3 regions of the Paenibacillus sp. FSL R7-0179 genome follow, and region 3 is predicted to be linked to each of the others. Evidence: predicted binding sites of a transcription regulator. Region 3 holds the regulator's gene; each other region holds the start of a gene.

Region 1 (5,985 bases), 140 kb from region 3:
TATGAGTTGTACGCGAACCGGAACATAAGAGTCTGCTTTTTGGGAAGGAAAAAGGATTCTTAGTTTATGCCGATTCATGTTATATTTTATTATTTATAAAAAGACCTTGTCAAGAGAGTCGATAACCGCATTAAAGTCAAGAGAATCAATCCGGGAAGTAAAACTCCTCTTCTTCCCCCTCAGAATCCTGCTCATCCCGCAAAATCCCGATCACCTGGCGCACCATTTCCCCTGAGAATCCCCGGCGCATCAGGAACGCCCCTGTCTTCCGGCGTTTGTCGTTCACATCTCCCCGGATCGTATTCCACTTCTTCCGTCCGGTCTGCAGCGCGCTATCCAGCTCCTGCTCGGGTGTGATCTCATCCAGTGCTTCCGCAATCAGCGACTTATCAATGCCCTTCTCCCGCAGCTCCTGCCTGATCCACATCTTGCCCTTACGCTGGTTCACAATCCGCTGCTCCGCCCACTGCTTGGCGTACAAGGGATCATCCAGCAGACGTTCCTCCTGCAGACGGAGCAGAACTTCGGCAATAACAGTCTCCCCTATTTCCTTCTCCCTTAAACGGCGGGCCATCTCCTGTGCGGTTCTGGGCTTGCGCTCCAGATACCTAAGCCCCTCCACATATGCCCGCTGGCGCTCGTCTGCGGCAACAATATTCTCCAGATCCGCTTTGACAAAAGTACTCCCGGTAATCATACGGTATTTAATCATGACATCTTCATGTACAGTCATGTTGTAGTCTCCGAAATGAATCAGATAACGATAGTTAGACTTCTTGATCCGCTCTACCCGTGTAATTACCAGTTCTTGATCTGCCGGGAAATCCGCCAGCACCTGCTCATCCTGTTCTTCGAATTCCTCATCCAATTGTATAACCATCCTGCCAATCACCTCGTTAAGCTGGAAATAATATAGAAGCTTTTTACTAATATCCTTTACGCTTATTATTGATCACTTGCGAAAAGGCACCCTGTTATATCCTCACAGGGCGCCTATCCATCTTGACTTCATTATTCAATTAGAAGTAGACGAGTAGTTAATTACTCGATCTCAAGCAACAGCTTTTCTTCTTCCTCTTGCTCCGCAGCCACATCTGCTTCAGATGGCGCCTCAACCAGAGTTGTCAGGTTGCTGGCCTCACGGATCTTATTCTCGATCAGCAGGGCAATATCCTGATGTTCCTTCAGGAACTGCTTGGAATTCTCACGTCCTTGACCCAGACGTTCGCCTTCATAGGAATACCAGGCACCGCTCTTGTTAACGATATCCATCTCTGTACCGATATCCACAAGGCTTCCTTCTCTGGAGATTCCTTCGCCGTACATGATATCTACATCCGCTTGCTTGAACGGAGGCGCTACCTTGTTCTTCACAACCTTGATCTTCGTGCGGTTACCCACGACATCGTTACCCATCTTGATGCTCTCTACCCGGCGCACATCCAGACGGACCGAGGAGTAGAATTTCAGAGCGCGTCCACCCGGAGTGGTCTCAGGGTTACCGAACATTACGCCGATCTTCTCACGAAGCTGGTTAATGAAGATCGCAATGGTATTGGATTTGTTGATGGCACCTGACAGCTTCCGCAATGCCTGAGACATCAGACGGGCCTGCAAGCCTACGTGGGAATCACCCATGTCGCCTTCAATTTCTGCCTTTGGTACCAGTGCTGCTACAGAGTCAACTACAATGATGTCTACTGCTCCACTGCGTACAAGCGCTTCAGCGATTTCCAGGGCCTGTTCACCTGTATCAGGCTGGGACAGCAGCAGTTCATCAATGTTAACACCAAGCGCCTTAGCATACTTAGGATCAAGCGCATGCTCAGCATCGATGAAGGCAGCTTGTCCGCCCTGCTTCTGTACTTCAGCAATCGCATGAAGGGCAACCGTCGTCTTACCGGAAGATTCCGGTCCATATACTTCAATAATACGTCCTTTGGGAAGTCCGCCAATACCTAGTGCAATATCAAGTGCCAAAGATCCGCTAGGTACAACTTCCACTTTCATGTGAGTGGATTCTCCCAGTTTCATTACCGAACCTTTACCGAATTGTTTTTCTATTTGACGAAGCGCCATATCAAGCGCTGCACGACGATCTGACAATCAGACCACTTCCTTCACTGTTTATAGTATTATAATAACGTGTTTTGAAGGTCTTGCCAAGTCTTTTTTAGAACATACATTCGTTTTTTTTGCTCCCAGGGATAATACTCCCTTTTATTGTAAGATACTAACCTCCTTCCGGATGCAAGGACTTAGCAGGCAGCTTCTCTTCCGCTTCTTACGTAAACAGGAACAATCATAGGATAATTTGTTATACCTGATATAAAACAAAAAACCGCAGCATGATTGCTCAAGCCACGGTTCTTCCGCATACCTAAATTATATACTGCCTTGAACCGTTATTGCAAGGCCGAGCCTTCCAGCGGAGTGGCTACCTTGCGTTCTTCCAGCCGTCGCCACAAACGGTACAGCAGCGCCTTGACTGTGCGCAGGCGGATGTTCTCACGGCTGCCCTTCAGATTCAGCTCATATACCTCTGTTTTGCAGCCCCGCTCAGCCAGACCCACGAACACAAGTCCGACCGGCTTACGCTCGGAATATCCCGGACCGGCTACACCGGTAACCGATAAGCCGAAGTCCGTGTCACCGATCATACGCACCTGCTCAGCCAGCACCTCCGCCACCTCGCGGCTCACCGCTCCCGGGGCATCCGGGCCTTCAAGCATAGCGGAAGGCACATTCAGCAGTTTCTTCTTAATATCATTGGAATAACAGACGATGCCCCCGGCAAACATGGAGGCGCTGCCCGGGATATTCGTAATGCTCTCCATCAGCAGCCCGCCCGTACAGCTCTCGGCAGCACTCAGCGTCAGCCCCGCATCCGCCATCCAGTCCACAATCAGCTGCTCCAGCGGCACATCAATGTTGGCATACAGATTCTCCGGCAGAATAGCAGCAATCTTCTTCTCAAGTGCATCAAGCTTAACCATAGCTTCCCGCTCGGACGGCGCTTTGGTAGAGATGCGCACGGTCACTTCGCCTTCCTTGGCATACGGGGCAATCGTAGGATCGCTCTGGCTGCGGATCAGATCAATCAGCTTGTCCTCCAGCAGCGACTCGCCAATCCCGGCGAACTTAAGCATCTTCGAGTAGAGCGGCATTTCACTAGTAAGTGCATGCTGCTGAAGCCATGGCTTGGCCTTATCCGTGAACATCGGCTTCATCTCCCGGGGCGGGCCCGGCAGCACAATATAATATTTGCCCTCTTCTGCAAAAGCAATTCCTACCGCAAGGCCGGTATCATTGGACAATGGGGTCGTCCCTTCAATGACAAGCGCCTGCTTGCGGTTATTCTCAGTCATTACAATCTTGCGGTCATCGAAGAAGCGCTGCACATGATCCATGGCCAGCTGGTCGATGTGCAGGGTCCGGCCAAGCGCCGCAGCCAGCGCATCCTTGGTCAGATCATCCTCGGTCGGACCGATGCCGCCGGTGAATAATATAACATCCGCCCGGCTCTGAGCAATCCGGATCGCTTCCAGCAGACGGTTTTTGTTATCTCCCACAACGGTCTGAAAATAAACGTCAATGCCTAATGCAGCCAGCTCTACCGATAGAAACTGGGCATTGCTGTTCACGATTTGTCCAAGTAAAAGTTCTGTTCCAACGGCAATTATCTCTGCTTTCATAGCTGACGTTCTCCTCCTGATTGTAGGTATCCTGCAAGGCTTAGCCTGTTTCAGCATCTCAGGCTTTGTTCAAATCCAGCAGCTCCTTATTCTTCACGAAATAATCAATGCCAGAGTAAATGGTAATGATGGCTGCAGCCCAGATTGCAATGTCATCCACGGGGATGCTGACGAACTGGAACGGGAAGTTGTTAAGCAGCAGCAGTGAAATGGCAACAATCTGAATCACTGTTTTTACCTTACCCCACTTGCTTGCAGCCACTACCTTCCCTTCCAATAGTGCCACCTGGCGCAGTCCGGTCACGGCAAACTCACGGCTGATGATGACAATGGCAATCCAGGAATCGCATCTTCCCAGCTCAACCAATGAGATCAGTACGGCTGAGACCAGCAGCTTATCCGCTAAGGGATCGAGCAGCTTACCCAGATTGGTGACCATGTTATATTTTCTGGCTATGTAACCGTCAATTCCATCGGTACTGGCTGCCAGCAGAAAAATAACTGCCGCTACCAAGTGATTAATTGAAAGCTGAAAGGAGCCCCAATGTATCGGTTCCGGATAGAAGCTGAAGTCCACCAGCAGAAAAAACATCATGATTGGGATAAGGCAAATACGCGCTAATGTGATGCGGTTGGGTAAATTCACTGAAGGTTCCTCCCCTAGTCCATACGAATCCGTTATTCCAGCATGTTCTTCAAAACTGCTTAGCTAGTATATTATAGCCATAAATAAGTGTCAAAAAAACATGAAGCACCCCGCAAGTAAGGTAAGTATACACTGCGGGGCACATGATCTTACTTTAAATTGTTAAACTGTAAATCAAGCGGCAAATCAGCCTTGCGTAAAAGCTGAATAATCTGCTGGAGGTCGTCGCGGCTCTTGCCGGTCACACGAATCTGATCACCCTGAATCGTGCTCTTGACCTTCAGCTTGGAATCGCGGATCAAAATATTGATCTTCTTCGCGTTCTCCTGGTCTATTCCTTGCCGCAGTCCCAGCCGCTGGCGCACTGTGCCGAGCGAAGCCGGCTCCACTTTGCCGAAATCCATATTCTTTAGCGTGATTCCCCGCTTCACCATCTTGGTCTGGAGGATATCGATTACTGCATTCAGCTTGTATTCATCCTCAGAGGCAATGACAAGCGCATCCTTCTCCAGCTTCAGACTGCTCTTGCTGTTCTTGAAATCAAACCGGTTCTCGATTTCCTTCTCGGTCTGATGAACCGCATTGGTCAGCTCCTGCATATCCATCTTGGATACGATATCAAATGAACTTTCTGAACTCATGGTTCCACATCCTTTAGTTACAATTAGTCTGTTCCTATTATATGAGATAGGCGCTGCTAAGTCTAATACTGGAAAAGAGTCAAGTGAAAACGGCATTCCGTCCTTTGTAAGGACGGTAACGTTTCAGCGAGAAATAGAAGGATAATTTATAGCGTGAACATATAAATTCTTATATTTGCACCTAAAAACACGCCTCCCGGAACCTGTCCGGGAGACGCTCACCTCTAGATATTATCTGCTGCGTGCAGGAGCCCGGAACATATCCAGAATCCCCAGCAGAACATGTGCCAGTCCAAAGCCCAGAATGCCATATCCCCAGGCGCCCGGTGTTAAATAATACCCCAGGAGACTGACAATAATGCCAAGCCCTGTTACAATCCAGCTGACGGTCATGAGAGAATACACCTCACTTTGGCGAGAGAACTGTTAAACACTTCTAGGTTCTCCAATCCGCCAAAGACTATACATGGGATGTACTATTCTCCGGTAGTACTCCCGCCAGTAGCGCCGTCAGTCCCGTTATCCAGTTCAAGCAGCAGACGAGAGGAGGTTTTGCCGTCGGTGATCGCCTGTCCGTTAACCGAAATTGCCGTAGCCGGTGAATAGCCTGACTTGATATACATGCCTTGGCTGTCCAGCGTGAAGCTGAGATTATCGCCGGCCTTGGTGTTCCCGAAGCTGAGCTTCTCCCCCTTGGAGTTCTCACCCTTGTACACTTCAAGCCAACTGACTCCGGTGGAGGCAATCACGACCTGAACTTGGCTTCCAGCAGGCGCGGAGACCTTATAGATCGTCGTCTTGCCTGATTTACGGTCCTGAGTAACTGTGACCGCTCCCGGAGAAGCCGATGGAGACGGCTCTGGAGTTGCAGAAGGCGCAGTAGTAGCTGCGGCTCCTGCATCAGCTGTAGCTGCCGCATCCGCTGTCGCAGAGGGCACTGCTCCCCCGCCAGCGGCCGTAGGTGAAGGCTTCACCTTGGCCGGATCTTGCGTTGCCTCAGTCA
Region 2 (5,985 bases), on a different contig from region 3:
CCGTACGTCCAATAACCACAACCGCTTTGGCTGACTGGCTTCTTGCCTGCTTCACCAGCTCGTCCGTAAGCGGCATTTCCTTCTGGTTCCACGGCTCCGCAGCCCATACCTTGCCGCCGTCATCGAACGGGTTCAGCCCGATCCAGGCCTCGTAGGCTGCAGCCAGCTCTTCATTCACGCTAATGTTCTTCTTGCTGCGCAGTCCATCCAGCAGGTTCGTCGTATATGCAACGTGAACGCTACCGCCCGATCCTGTACCGCTGCGGTAGTAATTCACCTGTATTCTGCCAAAAACAGCCACGCTCTCACCGTTACCCAGCGGAAGCACCTGTCCCTCATTCTTCAGCAGTACCGCACCTTCTGCGGCTACCGTCCGGCTAAATTCTGCAAAACCCTCTAACGGCACTCCAATGTTCTGTGTACTCAATTGGTTTCCTCCTGTATGTTCGTTTCCCATGCTGTGGGTTGATTCTATAGACAACGCCTTCCCCGCAAGGATGTACGTTACCTTGAATCTGTATGGTCCTTCATATAGCATATCCTTCTAAGAATATAAGCTCCAGCCATATTATTCAAGCACCGCTCTAAAATAAAAAGACACCTGTGCGGGCGTCTCTCAAGCCTGTTCCTATGCAATCCGTTCCGCCTGAATAGATACGTCCGGATCTTCTATTTATTTTATCTGCGGCGGCGGCCCTTCATCATGCGGTTGTACATAATAAGAGCGGCAACGATCATGCCCAGCATGGCTACACTGCCTGCCGATTCCTGCGACATACCGAACATCAGGCACACACTTGTCACTAACTGTCTTGTCAGCAGCGCAACCGCAATCAGCATGATGGGCCGCCATATGTTATATCCTCTCACTTCAGCAACACTCCTAACCCGATTTTCAATAACCGTATGATTCCTCATTCCATGAACCATCAATTTCTATTATAGCACAAGAAGGAATGCGCATACATTTTGCAGGCGGCCAGTGAGGTAGTTTGTGCTTTTGACAAGAACGTACGTTCGGTATATAATGCTCACATATGAGGGGGATTGAGACCGTGGATGTAATGGAGAAACTAGAGATTCTGACCGCTTCAGCCAAATACGATGTGGCGTGCACTTCAAGCGGTTCGGACCGCAAGGGTCAGGCCTGGGCACTGGGCAACACCTCCGCGATGGGCATCTGTCACAGCTTCGCGGCGGACGGCCGCTGTATTTCGCTCCTCAAGGTACTTATGACCAACGGCTGTGTGTATGATTGTGCGTACTGCATCAATCGCAAGTCCAACCCCATCCGCCGGGCGGCCTTCACCCCCGAAGAGATCGCAGATATCACCATGCAATTCTACCGCCGTAATTATATAGAAGGACTATTCCTTAGCTCAGGCATTATGCGCAGTCCGGACTACACCACCGAGCAGTTAATTGCTGCACTTGAGCTGCTGCGCAATGTCTATCATTTCAACGGTTATATTCATGTAAAAGCCATCCCTGGAGCAGACGAAGTCCTGCTGTCCAGACTGGGGCTGCTCGCCGACCGCATGAGCGTCAATATTGAGCTGCCCTCGCAGGAAAGCCTAGGACGGCTTGCTCCCGATAAGAGCAAGGTATCCATCCTGAAGCCGATGGGGCTGATTAGCAGCCGGATCAAGGAGAACCGCTCCGATATCGTCCGGTATAATCACGCACCCCGCTTCGCTCCGGCCGGACAGAGCACCCAGATGATCGTGGGGGCAACACCCGATACGGATTACCAGATCCTTAATCTGACGGAAGGCCTATACCGCAAATACTCGCTCAAGCGCGTCTTCTTCTCTGCCTATACCCCGGTTGTGGAGGATTCCCTCCTGCCCGCTCTGGACACCAAGCCGCCGCTGCTGCGGGAACATCGGCTCTATCAAGCCGATTGGCTCCTGCGCTTCTACGGCTTCAAGGCGAATGAATTATTGGATGAGGCCGTACCGAACTTCAACCCGCTGCTGGACCCCAAATGCAGCTGGGCCGTTAACCACAGGGAGCAGTTCCCCGTTGAGATCAACCGCGCTCCGTACGAAATGCTGCTGCGTGTACCCGGCATTGGCGTAAGAAGTGCACAGCGGATCGTAAAGGCCAGACGGGCCGGATCGCTTGATTTCCATGCGCTGAAGAAGCTGGGAGTGGTTCTGAAGCGCGCCCAGTTCGTCATCACCTGCAAGGATAAGCCGCTGGAGGGACTGAAGGTAAGCGAACATACGCTGCTTCGCTCACTCATGTCCGGGGAGCAGTTCGCGCTCCAGCAACCGCAGGTGGAACAGCTCACGCTGTTCGATGACTTCAACCTCTCCACCTTGCCCGCAGCCGGTGACTGGAACAGCATCAATAAGGGGGCGAAGGCCTGATGTTCAAGCCGTCCGCACTGGCGTACACCTATGACGGAAGCTTCGAGGGTCTGCTGTGCTGTGTATTTGAGAGCTATGCCTGGAAGGAGATCCCGCTGGCGATTCATGCTGAGGGCGGGGAAATTGGCCTGCTGCTGGAAGCCAAGTGGATTGAGACCGACAAGGACAAGGCCGCGCGGGTACTGAAGTCCCTGCCGCTGCGGATCAGCCGCGAAGCCGAGGAGCTGGTGCGCCTGAGCTTCTGGAGCTGCGCCCCCGACAAGGAAATGCTGCTGCTGAATTTCCTGTATCTCGGCTTCAAGCATGGCCGCAAGGTAATGAATATGCTGGCCGATGATACTGTTAATAGTCTGATGAAGGCCGTTCAGCAGCTCCGCCATGAAGCACATCTGTACACGGGATTCGTCCGCTTCTCTGTATACGGCCCGGTCATGGCCGCAGTCATTGAGCCGCAAGGTTATGTGCTGCCTGTAATTCAGGAGCATTTTTGCGACCGGTTCCAGGGGGAGAGCTTCATGATCTACGACCAGACCCACGGGGCGGCGCTGATTCATGAGCCCGGACGGGAGGCCATCGTGCCCTTAAGCGGATGGACCCCGCCCGAGCCCGATGAGACGGAGGAGGCGTACCGCCGCTTATGGACCGGCTTCTACCATGCCATCGGCATCAAGGAGCGCAAGAGCGACCGGCTGCGTTCCTCACTAATGCCGAAGCGCTACTGGAAACATATGGTGGAGATGAATGGGCGGGGCGGTGTGCCTGTACTTACCGCGGGGCAGCGGAAGAAGGCATTGCCGCGGGAGAACTCATCGATCCCGGAGGTCCTGGAGACCATAATCCAACTCCATTCACTGGACACAAAAAGCGCCCCGCAGCCATTATCTGACCCCGGAGCGCTCCCTGATTGAAGCTTACTATATTATTAATGAAATAACACTATCATCCTGCCCTTAGTTCAAAGCCTTCCATACCCAGCTCTCCACCTCTGGAAGGTCGATGCCTTCTTCGCGGATGTACGCGTGATGCTTCTGCACCATAGCATCCATCTCGTCTGCGATAGCCTGATATTTGCTTGCTTCCGGCAGGCTCAGGACAGCTTCCTTCGTGAGGTCGAAGCGGTCCATCTGGTTGAGTACACGCATATCGAACGGTGTAGTGATATCGCCATTCTCGCGGTAGCCGTGCACATGCAGGTTATGGTTGTGGCGGTCGAAGAACAGGTCCTTGATCAGGCCTTCATAGCCGTGGAAGGCGAAGATGACCGGTTTATCTTTTGTGAAAAATTGATCAAACTCCTCGTCAGACAACCCGCGCGGATCAAGCTTCTGGCTTCTCAGCTTCAGCAGATCGACTACGTTAATATAACGGATCTTCAGCTCAGGCAGCTTCTCATGCAGGATCGAGATGGCAGCCAAGGCTTCCATTGTAGGCTCAGTACCGGAAGAAGCGATGACGAGATCCGGCTCTCCGCCCTTGTCGGTGCTGGCCCAGTCAATGATCTTGAGGCCTTTGTCCACCAGCTCCTGCGCTTCGTCTGCCGAGAACCACTGCGGACGCGGATGCTTGGAGGATACGATCAGGTTGATCTTCTGGCGGTCATTCAGGATCTTGTCGAACACAGCCAGCAGGCTGTTCGCATCAGACGGCAGATACTCACGGATGAACTCAGGCTTCTTGTCAGCCAGATGGCCAAGCAGACCCGGATCTTGGTGGGTATAGCCATTATGGTCCTGTTGGAACACTGTCGATGTGGCAATCACATTCAGTGAAGGAATATCTTCTCTCCAGGTCTGATCTGTTGCCTTGCGCAGCCACTTGAAGTGCTGGGTGATCATTGAATCAACCACGCGCAGGAAAGCTTCATAGCTGGCGAAGAAACCGTGGCGTCCAGTCAGGACATAACCTTCCAGAATCCCTTCAGCTTGATGCTCAGACAGCTGGGAGTCAATGACACGGCCGTATGGAGCAAGGAATTCATCCTGCGGTTCCTGAATGGCATCCATCCATTGGCGCTTGGTCACTTCGAATACAGGTCCCAGTCGGTTAGACATAGTCTCATCCGGTCCGAAAATACGGAAGTTGCGGTTCTCTTCGTTGAGGGTAACAACCTCTTTCAGGTATTTCCCCAGCACGGCCATATCCTGCGCAATCACTTGGCCTGGAGCAGAATTATCGAGAGTGTAGTTGCGGAAGTTCGGCTTGTGCAGATCTTTGATCAGCTTGCCGGCATTGGTTACCGGGTTCATGCCCATACGTCTGTCGCCGGTTGGCAGAATTTCAGCCAGATCTGCGTTCAGGCGGCCGTTCTCGTCGAACAGTTCTTCAGGTCTGTAGCTGTTCAGCCATTCAAGCAAGGCCGGAGCATGCTTCATGTTCTTTTGGTCAACCGGAATCGGCACCTGGTGGGCACGGAAGGAGCCTTCATTCGGCACACCGTCCCATGCTTTTGGACCCGTCCAGCCCTTAGGCGTACGGAAGACCAGCATTGGCCATACAGGGCGTGCAGTATCGTTATTCTCGCGGGCATTCTTCTGAATGGCGGCAATGCGCTCTACGATCGTATCCAGCACTTTAGCCATTTCCGGGTGCATCAGATCCGGGTTCTCGCCTTCTACGAAGAAGGCTTCCCATCCGTTTCCGGCGAAATAGGCGGTCAATTCTTCTCTGCTCATCCGGGACAGGATGGTCGGGTTGCTGATCTTGAAGCCGTTCAAATGCAGAATCGGCAATACAGCACCGTCTGTAATCGGGTTGATGAACCGGTTGGACAGCCAGGAAGCGGCCAGCGGGCCGGTCTCTGCTTCTCCGTCACCTACAACTACTGCGGAGATCAGGTCAGGATTATCCAGAATCGAACCCACGCTGTGCGACAGGGAATAACCCAGCTCGCCGCCTTCGTGAATCGATCCAGGTGTTTCAGGAGCAGCATGGGAGGCAACACCGCCAGGGAAAGAGAACTGCTTGAACAGCTTTTTCAGACCAGGGATATCCTGAGTGATCTGCGGGTAGATTTCGGTGTAGCTTCCGTCCAGATAAGAGTTCGACACCATCACCTGACCGCCATGGCCCGGGCCTTCAATATAGAACATGTTGAGATCATATTTAGTGATTACACGGTTCAGATGCGCATAGATAAAGTTCTGCCCAGGGATAGTTCCCCAGTGTCCGATCGGCTTCACTTTAACGTCTGCATCCTTCAGCGGTTCTCTTAACAACGGGTTATCCTTCAAATAAAGCTGGCCTACGGAGATGTAGTTCGTTGCGCGCCAGTAAGCGTCAAGCTTTGCCAGATACGTTTTGGAGGAATAATCCACCTGTTCGATTGTTAATCCCATGTCTTCCACTCCCTAATCTTTTTCTTTGTAAATTGAATGTATCACTTCTACAGTTACATCATACATCGGCATTTCAGAAATTCAATCTTTTTAGAAATTAATACGGTCCAATATTGTGAAATTTTGAACATAGTATGAAATTCGCTGCAAATCAAGCACAAAAAGATGATCATTTTTATAAATATGGATTAATTTGTTATCTATAAAAAACACAAAAAGACCGGGACTCCTCCCGGCCTGCTATACCTCAGTTATGCTGTTTACGCCGTCCATGC
Region 3 (5,985 bases):
TTATTTGGACTTCAAAAAAGAATGGCCAGAAATTCCTAAGTTGTCAAAACACATTTTAGCGTTTTCTAATAGCGGCGGTGGTGCGATTATTGTAGGGGTAGAAGAATCTGGAAATGAACTAAACTCCATTGGTATAAATAAATTATTAGATAAGTCCGAAATTGATAAGGGAGTTAGAAATTTTATCGGTCCGGAGATATTATACGAAATTATAGATTTTCCGTTTTCTGAATCCGAATATCCTACTCTAAAAGGTAAAGTGTTTCAAGTCTTGATTGTGGAGTATGATGAAAATCGACTGCCTTGGATTTCAAGGAATAACGGAAAAGATATAAAATCAAAAACAATATACGTTCGTAGTGGCACAAATTCTCAGGAAGCTTCTCACGAAGACGTGCAGCGACTAATTAATTTAAGGATTGAAACTCAATTCTCCACAAAACCAGGAATTGAATTGGGGGAACATCTCTCTCAGTTAAAAATATTATATGGACAGATTGAAGAAAAGATAAAAAAACGAAGTCAGTCACCAATTGCATTTGATTTTAGCAGATTAGCTAAGCAACTTTATGGGAATTTTGAATTGGTAGATAACCCAAATTACCCTAAAGAAAATTATGAAGAATTTATATCGAGAATGATTGATGCTAAAAAGAAAGTGATCGAAAAAGAAATTATGTAATATCCGTAGTATCCCCGAACAAAACCAATAATATCATTAATCCATAAAAGTATGTACAAACACAGAAGGCCAGGAAACTTTTCCTGCCTTCTATTTTTATGTCATGAATAAAACAAACCACCCTAAATAAGGGGGCTAATATTCCTCACCCTGAGCGCGAGAGTCGTATTTTATATTGTGCTGAAGACATACCAAAAGAACAGTCTTCCCAAAAGTAGCACAGCAGTCATGCCAAGAAGCACTCCAATAATGACTTTTTCAGATCTGTTATATTTCTTCACAATGATCCTCCGATGTTCTTAGATTATTCTTCAATGTGAACCGAGGACCGGAAGGCATACCATAGCAGCCCATAAGCCATTCCGAAGTAAAGGAGTATACCGAGTATGGATATGGACAGGAGAATGAGGATAACTTTATTTCCGTTCATACATTTACCTCCTAAATAAAAAAATCTCCCTATTTTTATTGTAGGGGGAGAGATTGAAGATGATGACTGAGCAAAGCCCTTGCATAATAATATAAAGGAAATATACTTCCAGATCAATCCAATTTATTTTACATACTATTCCATCTGCTATATACTTAGCCAGAAGAGAATTCTAGTGGCAGACATGGGAGCGGATGATGAAGAATACATATAAGATAATGCTTTCGCTGATGCTTGTGCTGGCGTTGATAGGTCCGGCGGTGGCTGGAGCTGAAGGAATGGCTGTGCCTGCGGAGACCCGAGAGAGGCTTATGGAGCAGTATGGGCTGGATGCGCCGCCTCTGCCGGAGTGGGATTGGAGCAGCATTGATGTTGGGAGCAGTGGAATTACTGGTGGGATGCTGTTCATGTATCGGCTGATGTTGAATCCGCTGGGAGTCATGCTGCAAGAGCTGCTGTATATTCTGTAGTTGAGGGGGAAAAGAATGAATTCGCGTTATGATACGCCAAGTCCTGCACGCAGAGTCCGCAGAAGATCGGGCGGTAAGTCGTTACTGGTTCTTATCCTTGTTCTGGTTGTGATGGCTGTTACGAATCCGGGGAAGGAAGCATTCAGTAAATATTCTGTAAAGAATCTGGAGAATACGCTAGATCAGGAAATAGGCGACGGAATTAGCAAGCTGGTAGCACAGCCTGTAATTGAGTCTTTAACCAAGAGGGATAATTACATTTTGTTCTCGGTATTCAGTGTACCGGATCTTAAAAATACCGATTTTTTTACCGGGGATGGCGGGGCCACAAAGAAGTATATAGGTTTGTTCAAAATCCTTTTTATCAAGCTGTAAATATGGTTTACATATTGTTCCATGACCCGGTATAATTAAATAGATGGTTGTCGGAATCTTTTATCATGGTTGTGGAACAAGGAGGAACGAAGTTGAATACGGCTTATAAAGTACTGTCCAGTGATGCTGATCTATTCGCTGCCGCACTGGCACAGGTACAGGTCTACGTCGTTCAGCTGGTTGACGGCAAACCGCATGTGATTGCTGATTATGCCGGACCTGTACAGAAATGGACACCGGAGTACATAGTACTGGCCGGAATGACTTATAGACGCGATGAATTTGAATTCCGGGTAAGGCTGAACAAAAAGTAAGCAGTTTACCTGCCCGCTGCCTTCAGCTCTAACATTACTGCCGAATCACACAAGCTTTGGAGCAATTCCTGGCATCTCTTATACTATCCAAGTGTAAAAGAGGTGTAAAGATGAGCCAAAGAGAACGTAACCGGATTCGCAGAGCCATTAATGTCCTGTTAACGCAGCGGGCTATCCTGCTCGAGAGACTGGAAGAAATCAATGAGAATCTGCGCAGAGTGCCTAGAGGTTCGCGGGCCAGAAGAGAGCTGCTGGCAGCCAGAGAATCGATCCGCGAGGCTATCCGTTTGAATACGGTGGCTATTCGTCTGTTGAGAAGTGTACTGTAGTCTGTATCCGCTCTAATTCATATGAATCGAAAGAACCCTTGGGCGCAATCTGGCGTCTCAAGGGTTTTTGTGATTTTTCTATTCCCGGATGGTAACACGGGTACCTATGGGAACGAGGGCGGCCAGGGTGAGAACGTCTGCGTTATACATGCGGATACAGCCATGGGAGACCATGTGGCCGATGGAAGCAGGATCATTGGTTCCGTGGATGCCGTAATGCGGCTTAGATAGACCCATCCAGAAGGCACCGAACGGGCCGCCCGGATTGGGCTGCTTGTTAATGATGGTGTATTCGCCTACAGGTGAGACGGTTAACATTTTGCCGATGCCGACAGGGAAGCCTCTGGTGACAACGTCATTATCCAGCAGGTACAGCATGCGCTGAGACAGATCGACGATAATTCGATAATTGGGCATATAGATCAGCACTCCTTTGTAACAGGATATGTGCGGAGCTATGCAGCGGTTCACGGAAAAGTGGCCAAAAAGCCGAATGCGAACAAATGTTTGCATTCGGCTTTTTGGCCACTTCAGGAATACAAATGAACAGAAAACAGGCTGCTTCGCTTGGTGCGGAGCAGCCTGTTCTTAAGCGGGGAGTAGATTAGTGGATATCGCGGAATAATCCGATGACCCGTCCCAAAATCGTAACGCGGTTAAGGCGGAGAGGCTCGTACGCCGGATTCTCCGGCTGCAGCCTGATATGATCCCGTTCCTTGTAGAAGGTCTTCACAGTTGCTTCATCTTCTTCGGTCATCGCTACAACAATATCGCCATTGTCGGCAGTCTGCTGCTGGCGTACGATGACATAATCCCCGTTCATAATTCCGGCATCCACCATACTGTCACCAAGGACAGATAGCATAAACACCTTGTTATCGCCTACATAATGAGCAGGCAACGGGAAGTAATCCTCAATATTCTCTGTAGCTGTAATAGGAACACCAGCGGTAACCTTACCCACTACCGGGATGCGGGTAACGGTCTGGACGAATTGATGCACATTCTCTGAATCTTCCTGGCCGAGTAATTCAATCGCACGCGGCTTCGTAGGGTCACGGCGGATCAGGCCCTTCTTCTCAAGCCGGTCCAAGTGACCATGCACGGTAGAACTGGAGGCCAGGCCGACAGCCTCGCCAATCTCGCGGACGGACGGAGGATAACCCTTGCTGCGGACTTCATTACGTATAAATTCCAGGATCGCCAGCTGACGACTAGAAATCTTTGACATCGGTATCAACCCCATATACTATGTTTGGGAAAATTATAACATAGAACTTCCGTTCGTACAAACATAAGTTCTAAAATGAGGAAAATAAGAGAACGGAAATAAAGAGAACAAACGTTCCGAAAAAACTATTGATCGAAACACATGTTCGTGTTATATTATTTTCGAAAGCAAGAACATGTGTTTGGAGGATGATGATCATGTTAAAGTATAGTACCTACAACAGCATCTACAATAATGACGATATCAAGGTGTCCGCTCCCGGTAATCCAACTGCTCATACTAATGTAACCAAGATCAAGGAATCGGTTCTTCATAGTCTCGCTGCGCTATCATCACTATTCCGTCAGGTCAGCCTGATGAAGATGGTTCTGGTGCTGATGCTTGTTATTTCGGGATTTACTGTGGTGGGGAATGTTTTTGCCGGTTCGGTCTCTTCGCTGAAGCCGGATAAGCGGATCGTAGTCGAACGCGGAGATACCTTATGGAGTATTGCTGTAAGCAACAAACCTGAGGACATGAAGACTGCCGTATATATAGAAGGAATAAGGAAGACGAATCATTTGGAGAACAGCGTCATTAAGGCCGGAGATATTCTGACTTTACCTTTATACTGAAGGAATGTGTCAGACTAATGATCGACTCGGAGAGCTTTCAGGGAGTAGACCTTGACAAGCTCTTTTTCTCATGGCAAAGTTAAAATGAATTTAGAGGGAGGGAAACGTATTGAATATTGACGAATTGGTCGCACGCATCAATGAATTGGCACGCAAAGCTAAGAACGGCGGCCTGAATGAAGAGGAACTGGCTGAACGTGCCAAGCTCCGCGAGATTTATCTGGGGAACATCCGCACTAACTTTCGGGCCCAGCTTGATACCATCGAAATTGTGGACAATCCGGAGCATGAAGAGGGCAACAACGGACTTAAGCATTAGCCGGTTGCCTTTTCATAGATAATACAGGATGACTAGGGGGAACTTACATGGCCCGTTCTTGGGAAAGAATGGTTCAACGCAACACGAAGCAAGTTAACCAGCAAAGAAAGAAGCAGGGGAAGGACTCCATTTACACTTCCAGTACTAAGACTGCTGCGAAAAGCATCGATATTTTTAAAGGCCGCAATATTTTATTCCCCGTTGTACTGATGCTGCTGGGCATCATGTTCTGGGTGGTCGGCTCAATTGACGAAGCCAAAGGAAGCGGAATTCTGGCTAACTGGCTGGGGGTAGTGCTGTACTTCCTGCTCGCTGCGCTGTTGTTCTTCCGCCGTCCGTTTCTTAAGGTTGAGCGTGCGCGTATCTCTACTATTAAATACAACCGCGAACGCTTCCTTGCTGCGGCGGATATTGAGAAAATCACTTTATCACGCAGTGTAGTAACCATTAAGTATAAGGGTAAGCGCAAGCAGTGGATTTTCTCCAAGCTGATTAACCGTTATGACACCGCTGCGATGGGGGAACGTCTGGAGCAGTTCGCGAAGAACAACAATATTGAACTTGTGCACGAATAGGAAGACAGACCAGCATATAGGGAGTGGGAGAACTAATGCCGATTACCGCCGTACTATTTGACCTTGACGATACTCTGCTGTGGGATGACCGCAGCGTGGAAGAAGCCTTCCGTTATGCTTGTGAGGCTGCTGGAGATTCCGTTGATCCGCAGGAGCTGGAAGCTGCTGTACGCAGAGAAGCCCGTGCACTCTATGAATCCTATGAGACGTATCCGTTCACGAAGCTGATCGGTATTAACCCTTATGAAGCGCTGTGGGCGAACTTCACTGCCGGTGAACAGCCGGAGTTCCGTCAACTCGAACAGCTTGCCCCTGTCTACCGTAAGGAATCCTGGCGCCGCGGCCTCGCCGCACTCGGAGTAGAGGATGAAGCGCTGGCTGCACAGCTGGCTGACAAGTTCGCCGCTGAGCGCCGCAGCCGTCCCTATATCTATGAAGAGACGCTTCAGGTGCTGGACGAGCTGCGCGGTAAGGTGAAGCTGCTGCTGCTGACGAACGGCTGCCCGGCACTTCAGCAGGAGAAGCTGGACGGTGTGCCGGAGCTTACTCCGTATTTTGACCATGTTGTGATTTCGGGAAGCTTCGGCAAAGGGAAGCCGGACAAGGGAATCTTCGAGCACGCGCTCGGACTGTTGGATATTGCTCC

The links. The regulator LexA, encoded in region 3, represses DNA repair genes until DNA is damaged. The targets are predictions, from matches to a motif close to CGAACATATGTTCG.
Region 1: a site for LexA is predicted at 2,176-2,189, ahead of recA (recombinase RecA). Genes of this name have one in related genera too.
Region 2: a site for LexA is predicted at 1,007-1,020, ahead of MKX63_RS03165 (putative DNA modification/repair radical SAM protein). Genes of this name have one in related genera too.

Annotation. Positions count from the first base shown of each region.
Region 1 covers NZ_JBBOCC010000002.1:3,322,650-3,328,634, forward strand. Annotated here, with positions in the region: gene MKX63_RS30810 (regulatory protein RecX) at 146-880, opposite strand; gene recA (recombinase RecA) at 1,042-2,106, opposite strand; gene MKX63_RS30820 (competence/damage-inducible protein A) at 2,406-3,695, opposite strand; gene pgsA (CDP-diacylglycerol--glycerol-3-phosphate 3-phosphatidyltransferase) at 3,754-4,341, opposite strand; gene MKX63_RS30830 (YajQ family cyclic di-GMP-binding protein) at 4,491-4,982, opposite strand; gene MKX63_RS30835 (hypothetical protein) at 5,214-5,375, opposite strand; gene MKX63_RS30840 (RodZ domain-containing protein) at 5,459-5,985, opposite strand, start outside.
Region 2 covers NZ_JBBOCC010000001.1:756,215-762,199, forward strand. Annotated here, with positions in the region: gene MKX63_RS03155 (glycoside hydrolase family 3 C-terminal domain-containing protein) at 1-427, opposite strand, end outside; gene MKX63_RS03160 (hypothetical protein) at 679-870, opposite strand; gene MKX63_RS03165 (putative DNA modification/repair radical SAM protein) at 1,065-2,375, shown strand; gene MKX63_RS03170 (TIGR03915 family putative DNA repair protein) at 2,375-3,283, shown strand; gene MKX63_RS03175 (phosphoketolase family protein) at 3,326-5,710, opposite strand.
Region 3 covers NZ_JBBOCC010000002.1:3,181,676-3,187,660, reverse strand. Annotated here, with positions in the region: gene MKX63_RS30185 (AlbA family DNA-binding domain-containing protein) at 1-682, shown strand, start outside; gene MKX63_RS30180 (hypothetical protein) at 987-1,112, opposite strand; gene MKX63_RS30175 (hypothetical protein) at 1,331-1,582, shown strand; gene MKX63_RS30170 (DUF4359 domain-containing protein) at 1,598-1,957, shown strand; gene MKX63_RS30165 (hypothetical protein) at 2,050-2,271, shown strand; gene MKX63_RS30160 (hypothetical protein) at 2,382-2,600, shown strand; gene MKX63_RS30155 (L,D-transpeptidase) at 2,679-3,017, opposite strand; gene lexA (transcriptional repressor LexA) at 3,205-3,831, opposite strand; gene MKX63_RS30145 (LysM peptidoglycan-binding domain-containing protein) at 4,029-4,445, shown strand; gene MKX63_RS30140 (DUF896 domain-containing protein) at 4,555-4,764, shown strand; gene MKX63_RS30135 (hypothetical protein) at 4,812-5,339, shown strand; gene MKX63_RS30130 (HAD family hydrolase) at 5,375-5,985, shown strand, end outside.